DNA from 2 places in the Marinobacter shengliensis genome. Region 2 is predicted to be linked to the other one. Evidence: riboswitches for the same ligand, from Rfam matches in the RefSeq annotation. Region 2 holds a riboswitch; the other holds the start of a gene.
The links. Region 2 has a riboswitch for cobalamin ahead of QUE75_RS19440 (ribonucleoside-diphosphate reductase subunit alpha). Riboswitches for the same ligand answer to the same signal wherever they lie in the genome.
Positions count from the first base shown of each region.

Region 1 (5,786 bases), 830 kb from region 2:
GAAGACGGTGAAATTACCGAAGCGGAGTGTCGGTATCGGCTGGCAATGATGCTGGGGGGGAGTTACGCCAATGCGCCGAGTAATGTGGCGAAGTTGGCAGATTTGTATCACGAATCGAAAGTTGTCGAGGGTAGCACCGTTGCCCATCGCTTGGTGCATTATGCTCCAGGCATCGGGACTAGGACTGGCGATAAGGATTCTTTAATCGGAATGACAACGGGAGGTGGCGAAACTGGCATCGTAAGTCAGGTCGAGCAGGCATTTTTTAGAATTGCTGAACGGATTAATGAACTGGCACTTTCCGGACCGATTAAGTCACTAACCTTTGACCTCTTCGGTTTCAGTCGAGGGGCAGCCTCGGCGCGCCATGCTTCCCACGAAATCACGCGGGGTTTGGAGGGTGCGTTCGCTCAGGCTCTCAATCATTATAGTATTTATTGGCCGGAGCAGGTCAGAGTTCGTTTTGTAGGGCTGTTCGATACCGTTGCTGCCATTGTGAATCCATTGGCCCTGGATTTGTCTCCCGGTAATGGTCGGAACGACCCTGTCAATTTATATCTGGATCCCAGTGCCGTTGAGCAAGCTGTTCATCTGGTGGCTTCAGACGAGCACCGAGAAAACTTTGCCCTCAACAGTTTACGAAGCGCGGACGGCAGTCTCCCGGATAATTTTCGGGAGATTTCTTTGCCCGGAGTGCACTCTGACATTGGGGGCGGTTACGGTGAGACCATGCGTGAAGATGTTTTGATCAGCCCCATAGAAAGAGTTTCCCTCACTTGGTTTGATCAGCCAGAACAGACCCGGCAATGGCAAGTGCTGGAAAGCCTGAAGAAGCAGAAGGAAGCTGAGGGCTGGATCGGTGCATACAGCCTGCCGGTAAGAGCATCGGAACAACCGAACCCACCGCCCAGTGACCTGGGGCCGGAGGATGCGGCAAGTTTCGCTATCCACACAAACATCTTCACTCAGCGGAGCCCGCACAGTGGGCGTATGGCGGAGTTAGCACTGCGGAAGGTTCGTCAAGTGCGCGGTGAGTATTCAAGGGTCACTTTGAGACTCATGCATGACTTGGCTCTCCGGGCACAGGTTCCGTTCGATATTATTGATCCGGAGGAGGATGCGCTCCGTCTTCCTGAGGATTTGATGCCGATTGTCGATTGCTTGTTGTCACAGGTTGCGGTCGGCTCAGAAAAACCTCGACTAAAAGGGCAGCAAATGGACTTGGTTCGCCAGAGATATACCCATTACTCTGCGCATTACAATCCTATCGACTTTATGGCTCTAGGAGCGTCAGCTTCGTTGAGGTTGCCTAAACTCGTCGCCCCGAACGCTCCCACGCAATCCGGTGAACGAGTTGTTTACCCTAATCGTTAAGGAATACTGATGGTCCATGTGCGAAACTTTTCTTGGCTAGTATGCTTATCGGTCTTGGTTGGATGTTCAGCTTGGCAGGATGACGATATTCCCTGGTACGTGGGTGTCGCTGCACCAAGTCACTACGACATGTGGGTCATTAACCTGCATCTGGAGAAATCTGGGGAACGCAGTTGGCGAATTCCCGCTGGCCATAAGGGCTGTTGTTGGAAAGGCGATGGAGGGCCCTTTGGAACCGGCGGTGATATGGATCCGTTCCCCAACCTGATTGCGATCCATTGGTTTTCCTTTGCGGAGCAGAAATACTATTCCATCTTGATTGATGTTCCGCCGGATCTGCAGGATCAAATGCGTGTGCCCGCTCCTACCACCACTCAAAGTGGTGAAGTTAGGATGAAGCCGAGAGGCACTTTAGTGTTGGGGCTTGCACCCGGCGGTGAGGTGGTTGTGTGGATGATGAGTCAGCGGACAAACGCTGTAGAGGTGATGCGTGTTCAGGCGATTGAAGTTGAGGGTAATCTCAATGCTTTTAAAGAACGGACCAAGAACTACCTCAAGCGAAGCGGCGCCTATCTCGAGGAACACGGTGTGCCGTTGGAGGGCTGGTGATCCTATCGGTGTCCGCCTTTGTGAAGCGGGCATTCAAAAAACGACCAATCGCTGTGGTTTGCGGAGTGGGGCTTGCCGTATGGGTCGGTTTGTCGTTTTGGCCTAAGGATGATCTCCCTTGGTATGTTGGGGTCGCTGCCCCGAGTCACTACGATGTGTGGGTCATTAACCTGCATCTGGAAAAATCCGGAGAACGCAGTTGGCGAATTCCTGCAGGCCATAAAGGCTGCTGCTGGGAGGGCGGCCGAGGTCCTTTCGGAACAGGGGGCTCGATGGATCCGTTCCCCAACCTGATCGCGATCCATTGGTTTTCTTTTGCGGAGCAGAAATACTATTCCATCTTGATTGATGTCCCGCCGGATTTGCAAGATCAAATGCGAGTGCCTGCTCCCACCAGGACTCAAAAAGGTGAGATACGCCAGTTGCCAAGAAGCGACTTGATTTTAGGGTTGGCGCCCGGAGGAGAAGTGGTTGTCTGGATGATGAGCCAGCGAACAAACGCGGTAGAGGTAATGCGTGTTCAGGCAATCGAAGTTGAAGGTAATCCTGATGATTTTTCGGAGTCAACGGAAGGTTACCTCGAGCGAAGCGGCGCCTATCTCGAGGAGCACGGTGTGCCGTTGGAGGGGTGGTGATCAGATCAGTGGCCGCCTTTGTGCAGCTTCAACATAGGAAGAGACATCGACTTGCAATCTTTTGTACGGTTTCGCTAGCGATATCGGTAGGCTGCTCCTATTGGGAGGAAGACGATATCAGCTGGGGTATTGTTGCTGTCGCACCCCAGCACTACGAAATGTGGATAATCAATGCTCATTTGGAGAAGCCTGGTGTTAGGAGCTGGCGCGCACCTATTGGAGGTGGGGTTCGATGTTGCTGGATGGGTCCTGACGGCCCCTTCGGTTCTGGAGGCCCGATAGATCCGTTCCCCAGCTTGATCGCATTGCATTGGTTCTCATTTTCTGAACAAAAATTCTACTCCACGTTGTTTGAGGTTCCCTCGGACCTGCAGGACCGTATGCGTGTCCCTGCTCCTACAGCCACGCAAAGCAAAGATGTTCTGATGAAGCCAAGAAGGACTTTGGTTTTGGGGCTTGCGCCTGGTGGTGAGGTGGTTGTGTGGATGATGAGCCAACGATCTAATGCCGTCGAAGTCATGCGAGTGCCCGCTGTCGAAGTTGAGGGCGACCTCGAGGCGTTTGAAATTCGCACAAGGGAGTACTTAGAACAACACGGTGCGTATATCGAAGAACACGGTGTGCCTTTGGAGGGTTGGTGACCGAGTAATTTAGATACGCGCGGTTTCTACATAGCTTTCTGCAAGACTCTCATTAATGCCCCGTCCCCAGCACCAATGGACCACCCGCTTCGGCAGCAATTAACACGATCCTGGCCAGACCATGGCTGCATTACTGGAACCTGCCGGATACATCGGTGTGAAGTACCCGTCGCCGATCCGACATCAAATAAAAAATAATCCAGGTACATTTTAATTTGCAGGGTGCACAATCTCCGTATATAGTTAAATTGTCTTGGCAAGCCACAACATGTTGTGTTTGTGGCAAGGAATCCGGTGAGAGTCCGGAACTGACGCGCAGCGGTATTGGGGAACGACCGTGGCATGATGACACTGGCGAAAGCCGGGAAGTCGCCACGCAAGGCAGAGCCGAAAGGCTCACGCCCCTGAGTCCGAAGACCTGCCAGGGCAACAAGCACTGCACCTTCGCGATTCAGGGTGAACAGCTGATCATGTCTCGGGTATTCGCCCGTGCCTGACCTCCTGTCTTCGCGAACGTTGCTGCAGCTATTGCGACAACCTGACGCGTTTCCAGGAGGAACCTGATGTCTACCCACACTGCCTCACACCCTGTTGATCCCGCCTTGCTGGATATCTCCGCTACTGTTGGTGAATACCTGGACCGCAGCGACTGGCGGGTGAATGCCAATGCTAACCAGGGCTATTCCCTCGGCGGCCTGATCCTGAATACCGCCGGCAAGGTGATTGCCAACTACTGGCTGAACGAGGTGTATACCCCGGAAATTGGCCAGGCCCACCGGCAGGCAGATTTGCACATTCACGACCTGGACATGCTCAGTGGTTACTGTGCTGGCTGGTCTTTGCGTACCCTACTGCACGAAGGCCTGAACGGTGTGCCAGGCAAGGTTGAGGCGGCCCCGCCCAAGCACTTGTCCAGTGCCATCGGCCAGATGGTCAATTTTCTTGGCACCCTGCAGAACGAATGGGCAGGTGCTCAGGCTTTCAGCTCCTTTGACACTTACCTGGCGCCATTTATCCGCAAGGACACCCTGGATTACGCCACCGTGCGCCAGTGCATTCAGGAATTCGTCTACAACCTGAACGTGCCGTCCCGCTGGGGCACCCAGACGCCATTTACCAACATCACTTTTGACTGGGTTTGCCCGGACGATCTGCGGGAGCAGATACCCATTATTGCCGGTGAGGAAATGCCATTCAGCTATGGCGAATTGCAGGCCGAGATGGACATGATCAACCAGGCCTACATCGAGGTAATGACCGCAGGCGACAGTATGGGCCGGGTATTTACCTTCCCGATTCCTACCTACAACATCACCCGGGATTTCGACTGGGCATCCGACAACGCCCTGCGATTGTTCGAAATGACCGCCCGTTACGGCCTGCCGTACTTCCAGAATTTCCTCAACTCAGACCTGGAACCCAACATGGTTCGCTCTATGTGCTGCCGCCTGCAGCTAGACCTGCGGGAACTGCTCAAGCGTGGCAATGGCCTGTTTGGCTCAGCAGAACAGACCGGTTCCCTGGGGGTGGTCACTGTGAATTGTGCTCGGCTGGGCTACCTCTACAAAGGTGACAAGCTGGCACTGTTTGCCCGGCTGGATGAGCTGATGGATCTGGCCCGGGACAGCCTGGAAATAAAGCGCCAGGAGATCGGCCGGTTAATGGTTGAAGGCCTGTTCCCCTACACCAAGCGTTATCTGGGTACCCTGAGAAACCACTTCTCCACCATTGGTGTGAATGGCCTGAACGAAATGGTCCGCAACTTTACCGGTGACCAGGAGGATATCAGCAGCGAGCAGGGCAGGGCCTTTGCGCTGGAGCTGCTGGATCATGTACGGGAACGGATGAAGCAATACCAGGAAGAAACCGGCCATCTCTACAATCTTGAAGCCACCCCGGCTGAGGGCACCACCTACCGGTTTGCCAAGGAAGACCAGAAACGGTTTGCCGACATACTGCAAGCCGGTACACCGGATGCCCCTTACTACACTAACTCCAGCCAGCTTCCGGTGGGCTACACAGATGACCCGTTTGAAGCCCTGGACCTTCAGGATGAACTGCAAACCCGCTACACCGGCGGCACGGTGCTGCACCTGTATATGCGCGAACGCATCAGCGATGCCGCCACCTGCGGCCGGTTTGTGAAAACGGTGCTGGAGAATTACCGGCTGCCGTACATCACAGTCACGCCCACCTTCTCTATCTGTCCGGTACACGGGTACCTGAACGGAGAACACGAATTCTGCCCGAAATGTGACGAGCTGTTACTCGCCGGGCAGCAAAAGTCGGCAACGCCCGACACTTCCCCAAAAAGCAAAGAAGGAGTTCAGCATGGATAACCAGAAACTTCCCGATGACAGCCAACGCCAGCGCTGCGAAGTGTGGACTCGGGTAATGGGCTACCACCGCCCGGTCTCGGCCTTTAACAAAGGCAAACAGTCCGAGCATCGCGAACGCACCCACTTCCGGGAGCGTTGAAATGACTGCGGATAACCTGGTGATCGGAGGCATGGCGGCCTTCTCCACC
Region 1 is NZ_AP028062.1:3,412,710-3,418,495, reverse strand. Features, by position in the region: gene QUE75_RS15670 (T6SS phospholipase effector Tle1-like catalytic domain-containing protein) at 1-1,374, shown strand, start outside; gene QUE75_RS15665 (DUF2931 family protein) at 1,384-1,983, shown strand; gene QUE75_RS15660 (DUF2931 family protein) at 1,980-2,618, shown strand; gene QUE75_RS15655 (DUF2931 family protein) at 2,777-3,259, shown strand; cobalamin riboswitch at 3,497-3,699, shown strand; partial or broken gene QUE75_RS15650 (ribonucleoside triphosphate reductase) at 3,886-5,598, shown strand; gene nrdD (anaerobic ribonucleoside-triphosphate reductase) at 5,591-5,737, shown strand; gene QUE75_RS15640 (anaerobic ribonucleoside-triphosphate reductase activating protein) at 5,739-5,786, shown strand, end outside.
Region 1: linked by a shared signal. The riboswitch ahead of QUE75_RS15650 (ribonucleoside triphosphate reductase) and the one ahead of QUE75_RS19440 (ribonucleoside-diphosphate reductase subunit alpha) in region 2 are both predicted to bind cobalamin.

Region 2 (5,786 bases):
AACGGTGAAACGGCCCACATGGGCCAGATGAGAGGGGACGCAGCCAAGGCGGCTGGCGCTGAGGCCGCGCGAACCGTGCCACCCAGGGAGCATGGCGGCAACTGCGACATCAAGGATCTTTCCCGTGGCTCCAAAGTGTATTTTCCGGTCTACGTAGATGGCGCAGGACTGTCTGTAGGCGATCTGCACTTCAGCCAGGGTGATGGTGAAATTACGTTCTGTGGGGCCATCGAAATGGCTGGCTGGATTCACTTGCGGGTGAACCTGATCAAAGACGGCGTGCGTAAATACGGCATCAAGAACCCGGTGTTCAAGCCCAGCCCCATCAAGCCCCGCTACGACGATTATGTGATCTTTGAAGGCATCTCGGTGGATGAAGAGGGCGGCCAGCACTATCTGGACGTGCATGTGGCCTATCGCCAGGCCTGCCTGAATGCCATCGAATACATGACCAAGTTCGGCTACAGCAGGGCACAGGCTTACGCGATCCTTGGGTGTGCGCCGGTGGAGGGGCATATCAGCGGCGTGGTGGATATTCCCAATGCCTGTGCAACGCTCTGGCTGCCAACCGGCATCTTTGATTTCGACATCAACCCGTCAGCTGATGGCCCACAGAAGAAAGTCAGTGGCGGTATGGACGTGCCCCTTTCGAAAGACAAGGAGTAAGCACCATGCCTGTGTATGACTACAAATGTCGGGAACACGGGTTGTTCCACCAGCTGGCCACCATGGAAGACTGCGCCAAGCCGGCGGAGTGCCCGACCTGCCAGGCGCTGTCACCCCGTGTCATAGTGCTGCCTCCGGAGATTGCCGCCATGGACCCGGCCAAACGATCGGCTCAGGACCGGAACGAGCGCTCAAAACACGAGCCAGTGTTCTCGACTGCCGATCGCAGGGCACACGACAAGGAACACAGCCGAAGTTGTGGTTGCGGCTCACCGAAGCCGGGCAAATCCATGCTGTTCTATACCGCGGACGGTAAGAAAATGTTTCCCTCGATGCGCCCGTGGATGATCAGCCACTGACAGCCGATTCGACGTTTCACGTGTTTGGCCCCGATACGGGGCCTTTTTTCGATCCACAATTCACGGCCTCTCAAGCACCAGATCCCGATACCACGCTGTTGCCCGTTCACCGGTATTATCCGCATCCGACATGATGGCCACGCCAACAATACGCGGGGGATTCTCCCCGAACGCTTCCCGGTAATCTGCCACAATATCCCGTTCCACCGTGACCCACTCACCGGTTTGCTCCGGGCCGGAATTGACCGCCACCATCATGGTCTGGTCGGTGAAGGCGTTGGCGACAATGGATTGCTCCGGCAACCGGTTGGCCCAGATGTAGTTCAGGGCATTACCCGGCAGGGACTCGCCAAACATCACCTCCACGGTTTTGCGCTTGGCCCGTTCAAAGAATCCTGCCTTGTCGGGCTGGAATTCAAAGGCCACGTAGATTCGCGCCGGGTAGTCGTCGCCGGACTTTTTCCGGGCATCGCCCCGGTCGAACACATTGGACACCTTCCATTGCCAACGCAGAATCAGCGATTCGCCGGGTTCTAACGACAATCGGGCAATCAGGCCGGAGGCGCTGTTATCAGCGGTCGCCTTGACCACCTGAACACCGTCGTCCGTGACCAGCTCATAGCGCGTGTGCCGGTCGATCCTGGGGAATTCCAGTGGCTCCCAACCATCCGACAACGAACTCATCGTGGAAAACGGCTGAAGCAACGGCTCCTGTGCCATCAGTGCCGGGCTGGCCAACAGCAGGGCAAGCATCAATGCCGGGCCTGCCTGTGACGATTGCTTCATAGACTTGTCCTTTTGTTTTCGGGCCACTGCAGTGGCAGACAGCGGGCCTGCAATAAAGTGCCTTGTCAGTGGCTATTAGTCCGTATATAGTGACCAAATCCTTGGTTGACTACCATATGTTGTGATCATTCTCTGATCACTTCAGGCATAAAGGTAGTCGGGAATCCGGTGAGAATCCGGAACTGACGCGCAGCGGTATTGGGGAACGAGCGTGGCATCAAGACACTGGCAAGCGCCGGGAAGTCGCCACGCAAGGCCGAACCAACAGGTTCACGCCCCTGAGTCCGAAGACCTGCCAGGGAAACAGTACTGCACCTTCGCGACTCAAGGTGAGCAGATCGGTTATCCCTGCCCTGAAACAAGGCACGGTGTGCTCCTGCATTCGCGAAGGCTAAATGGAATCTGACGCGACTTCAGGAGAACACGATGTCTGCCACCGCTCTGGCCGAAGCCCCGGCCGCCGATACCCAATCCCTTCAAGTTATTAAACGCAACGGCACCCTGGTTGGATTCAATCCCGCCAAAATCAGTGTGGCGGTGACCAAAGCGTTCCTGGCCGTGGAAGGCGATAAAGCCGCCGGCTCTGCCCGCATCAACGACGCCGTGCATCGGGTAACCGAACAGGTGGTGCAGGCCATCAGCCGGCGCCTGAAAGCCGGCGGTAAAGTGCATATTGAAGACATTCAGGACCAGGTGGAACTGGCCCTGATGCGGGCCGAAGAGCAAAAGGTGGCCCGGGCTTACGTGCTCTACCGGGAAGAACACGCCCGCAAGCGCGCCATCGAAGAGCCCATGGAAGCGCACCCGCACCTGACCGTGAAAAAAGCCGACGGCAACGTGGCGCCGCTGGACTTGGGCCTTATGAAACTGCAGGTAGAACAGGCTGCCACCGGCCTGGAGGGCATTGATGGCGAATCCCTGGTCGACGAAGCCCTGCGCAACCTGTACGACGGTATTGAGGAAACCGAAGTGCTCTCCGCCCTGATCATGACGGCCCGTGGCCGTATCGAGCAAGAGCCGGACTACAGCGCTGTCACCGCCCGCCTATTGCTGGAACAGCTTCGCCTGGAAGCCGCCGAGGCCCTGGACCTGCCCCGCAACCAGCCGCTGGCAGAGGTTTATCCACAGGCCCTGAGCGCGTTCATCCACGCCGGTATCCGCTACGAATTGCTGGACGAAGCCCTGGCCGCCTTTGACTTGGAACGCCTGGGTGCGGCGATCATCCCCGAGCGTGACCACCAGTTCGGTTTCCTGGGCCTGCAAACCCTGTACGACCGCTACTTCCTGCACTGGAACAAAGCCCGCCTGGAACTGCCCCAGGTGTTCTTCATGCGTGTCGCCATGGGCCTGGCCCTGCGGGAAGACGACCCCAACGCCCGCGCCATCGAATTCTATAACCTGCTGTCCAGCTTTGATTACATGGCCAGCACGCCCACCCTGTTCAACAGCGGCACCCGCCATTCCCAGTTGTCCTCCTGCTACCTGACCACCGTGCAGGACGACCTGGAAGGTATCTACGGCGCCATCAAGGATAACGCGCTGCTCTCCAAATGGGCCGGCGGCTTGGGCAACGACTGGACTCCGGTGCGGGCACTGGGCTCCCACATCAAAGGTACCAACGGCCAGAGCCAGGGCGTGGTGCCGTTTTTGAAAGTGGTCAACGACACCGCCGTGGCGGTCAACCAGGGCGGCAAGCGCAAGGGCGCCGTGTGTGCCTACCTGGAAAGCTGGCACCTGGACATCGAGGAATTCCTGGAGCTGCGCAAAAACACCGGTGACGAACGCCGCCGCACCCACGACATGAACACCGCCAACTGGGTGCCGGATTTGCTGATCGAACGCATGCGTGAAGACCGGGACTGGACCCTGTTCTCCCCCAGCGATGCCCCAGACCTGCACGATCTTTACGGCAACGCCTTCCGGGAACGCTACGAGCATTACGAAGCGCTGGCGGAGCAGGGCAAGATCAAACTGTTCAAGAAAATCCCTGCCAAACAACTGTGGCGCAAAATGCTCACCGTGCTGTTTGAAACCGGCCACCCCTGGGTTACCTTCAAAGACCCCTGCAACCTGCGTTCCCCGCAGCAGCACCAGGGCGTAGTGCACAGCTCCAACCTGTGCACCGAAATCACCCTGAACACCAGCGCCGACGAAATCGCCGTATGCAACCTCGGCTCGGTCAACCTGGCTGCCCACATCGCCAACGGCGAGCTGGACGTACAGCGCCTGGAACGCACCGTGACCACCGCCGTACGCATGCTCGATAACGTTATCGACATCAACTTCTACGCCGTGCCCCAGGCGAAGAACTCCAACCTCAAACACCGCCCCGTGGGCCTGGGCCTGATGGGCTTCCAGGACGCGCTCTACCAGTTGGGGCTGCCCTACACCAGCCCGGAAGCGGTGGAGTTTGCCGACGTGGCCATGGAGCAATTGAGCTACTTCGCCCTTCGCGCCTCCGCCACCCTGGCCGGTGAACGGGGAGCCTACGAAACCTACGAAGGTTCCCTGTGGGATCAGGGCATCCTGCCCATCGATTCCATCAACCTGCTGAAAGACAGCCGCCGGGAAGGGGACCTGTCACTCAACACCAACAGCCGCCTGGACTGGACCCCGGTGCGTGAGCTGATCGCCAAAAACGGTATGCGCAACAGCAACGTTATGGCCATCGCCCCCACCGCCACCATCTCCAACATCGTTGGGGTTTCCCAGTCCATCGAACCGGCGTACCAGAACCTGTTCGTGAAATCGAACCTCTCCGGCGAATTCACCGTGGTCAATCCCTCCCTGGTGCGCGACCTCAAAGCCGAAGGCCTTTGGGACAACGTGATGGTGAACGACCTCAAATACTTCGATGGCAGCGTGCAACAGATCGACCGCATCCCGCCGGTGCTGAAAGCCCGCTACGCCACCGCCTTCGAAATCGACCCAAGATGGCTGGTAGAAGCCGCGGCAAGGCGCCAGAAATGGCTCGACCAGGCCCAAAGCCTGAACCTGTACATGGCCGAACCTAGCGGCAAAAAGCTGGACGCCCTGTACCAGCTGGCCTGGGAACGCGGTTTGAAAACCACCTACTACCTGCGCTCCCTGGGCGCTACCGGCGCCGAAAAAGCCGCCCCGGTGGCAGCGCCGCAACCCCAGGTGTGCAGCATTGATGAGCCGGATTGCGAAGCCTGTCAGTAACCACTTACTTAACTTTGGAGGCCTAACCATGCTGGATTGGGACGACGAACCAAAAACTGAAAACAAGCCGACGGCCAGCGCCGGCCCGGCGCCGGTGAATGTAGACGACAAACGCGTCATCAACGGCGAAACCGACATCAACCAGTTGGCGCCGTTCAAGTACCCCTGGGCCTGGGAGTACTTCATGAACGCCAACAAAAACCACTGGACCCCGCTGGACGTCAACATGGCCCAGGATGTCCACGACTACCACCACCGCCTGAGCCCGGCGGAAAAGCACGTGTATGAAAACGTACTGGCCTATCTCACCACCTCCGACATCCTCGCCATGCGCAACATCGGCCTGGCCGTGATGGAGAAAATGAGCGCGCCGGAACTGCAGATCTACCAGGCCCGCCAGGTGTACGAAGAAGCACTGCACACCTGGACCTACCAGCACTGCATTGAAACCCTCAACCTGGACCAGAGCGAAATCTACAACCGCTACCGGGTGGTGCCGGAAATCAACGGCAAGATCCAGGTAGCCAACCGACGGCTGGACGCCGCCATGCGCTCCGACATGAACCTGCGCAACAAAGACGACCTGCAGGAATTCATCATGTCGTACCTGTTCTTCGCCGCCGTGTTTGAGGGCTGCTGGTTCTACAACGGCTTCAGCCCCATCTTCGCTCTGCAGCGCCGGGGCCTGATGCGCGGCACCGGGGAGCAACTGCAGTACATCCTGCGGGACGAAGCCATGCACTTCTCCTTCGGCCTGAAAGTGGTCAATCAGATTCTTGAGGAAGAAAACAT
Region 2 is NZ_AP028062.1:4,244,600-4,250,385, reverse strand. Features, by position in the region: gene fmdA (formamidase) at 1-666, shown strand, start outside; gene QUE75_RS19450 (FmdB family zinc ribbon protein) at 672-1,025, shown strand; gene QUE75_RS19445 (DUF3047 domain-containing protein) at 1,086-1,778, opposite strand; cobalamin riboswitch at 1,928-2,125, shown strand; gene QUE75_RS19440 (ribonucleoside-diphosphate reductase subunit alpha) at 2,238-4,994, shown strand; gene QUE75_RS19435 (ribonucleotide-diphosphate reductase subunit beta) at 5,023-5,786, shown strand, end outside.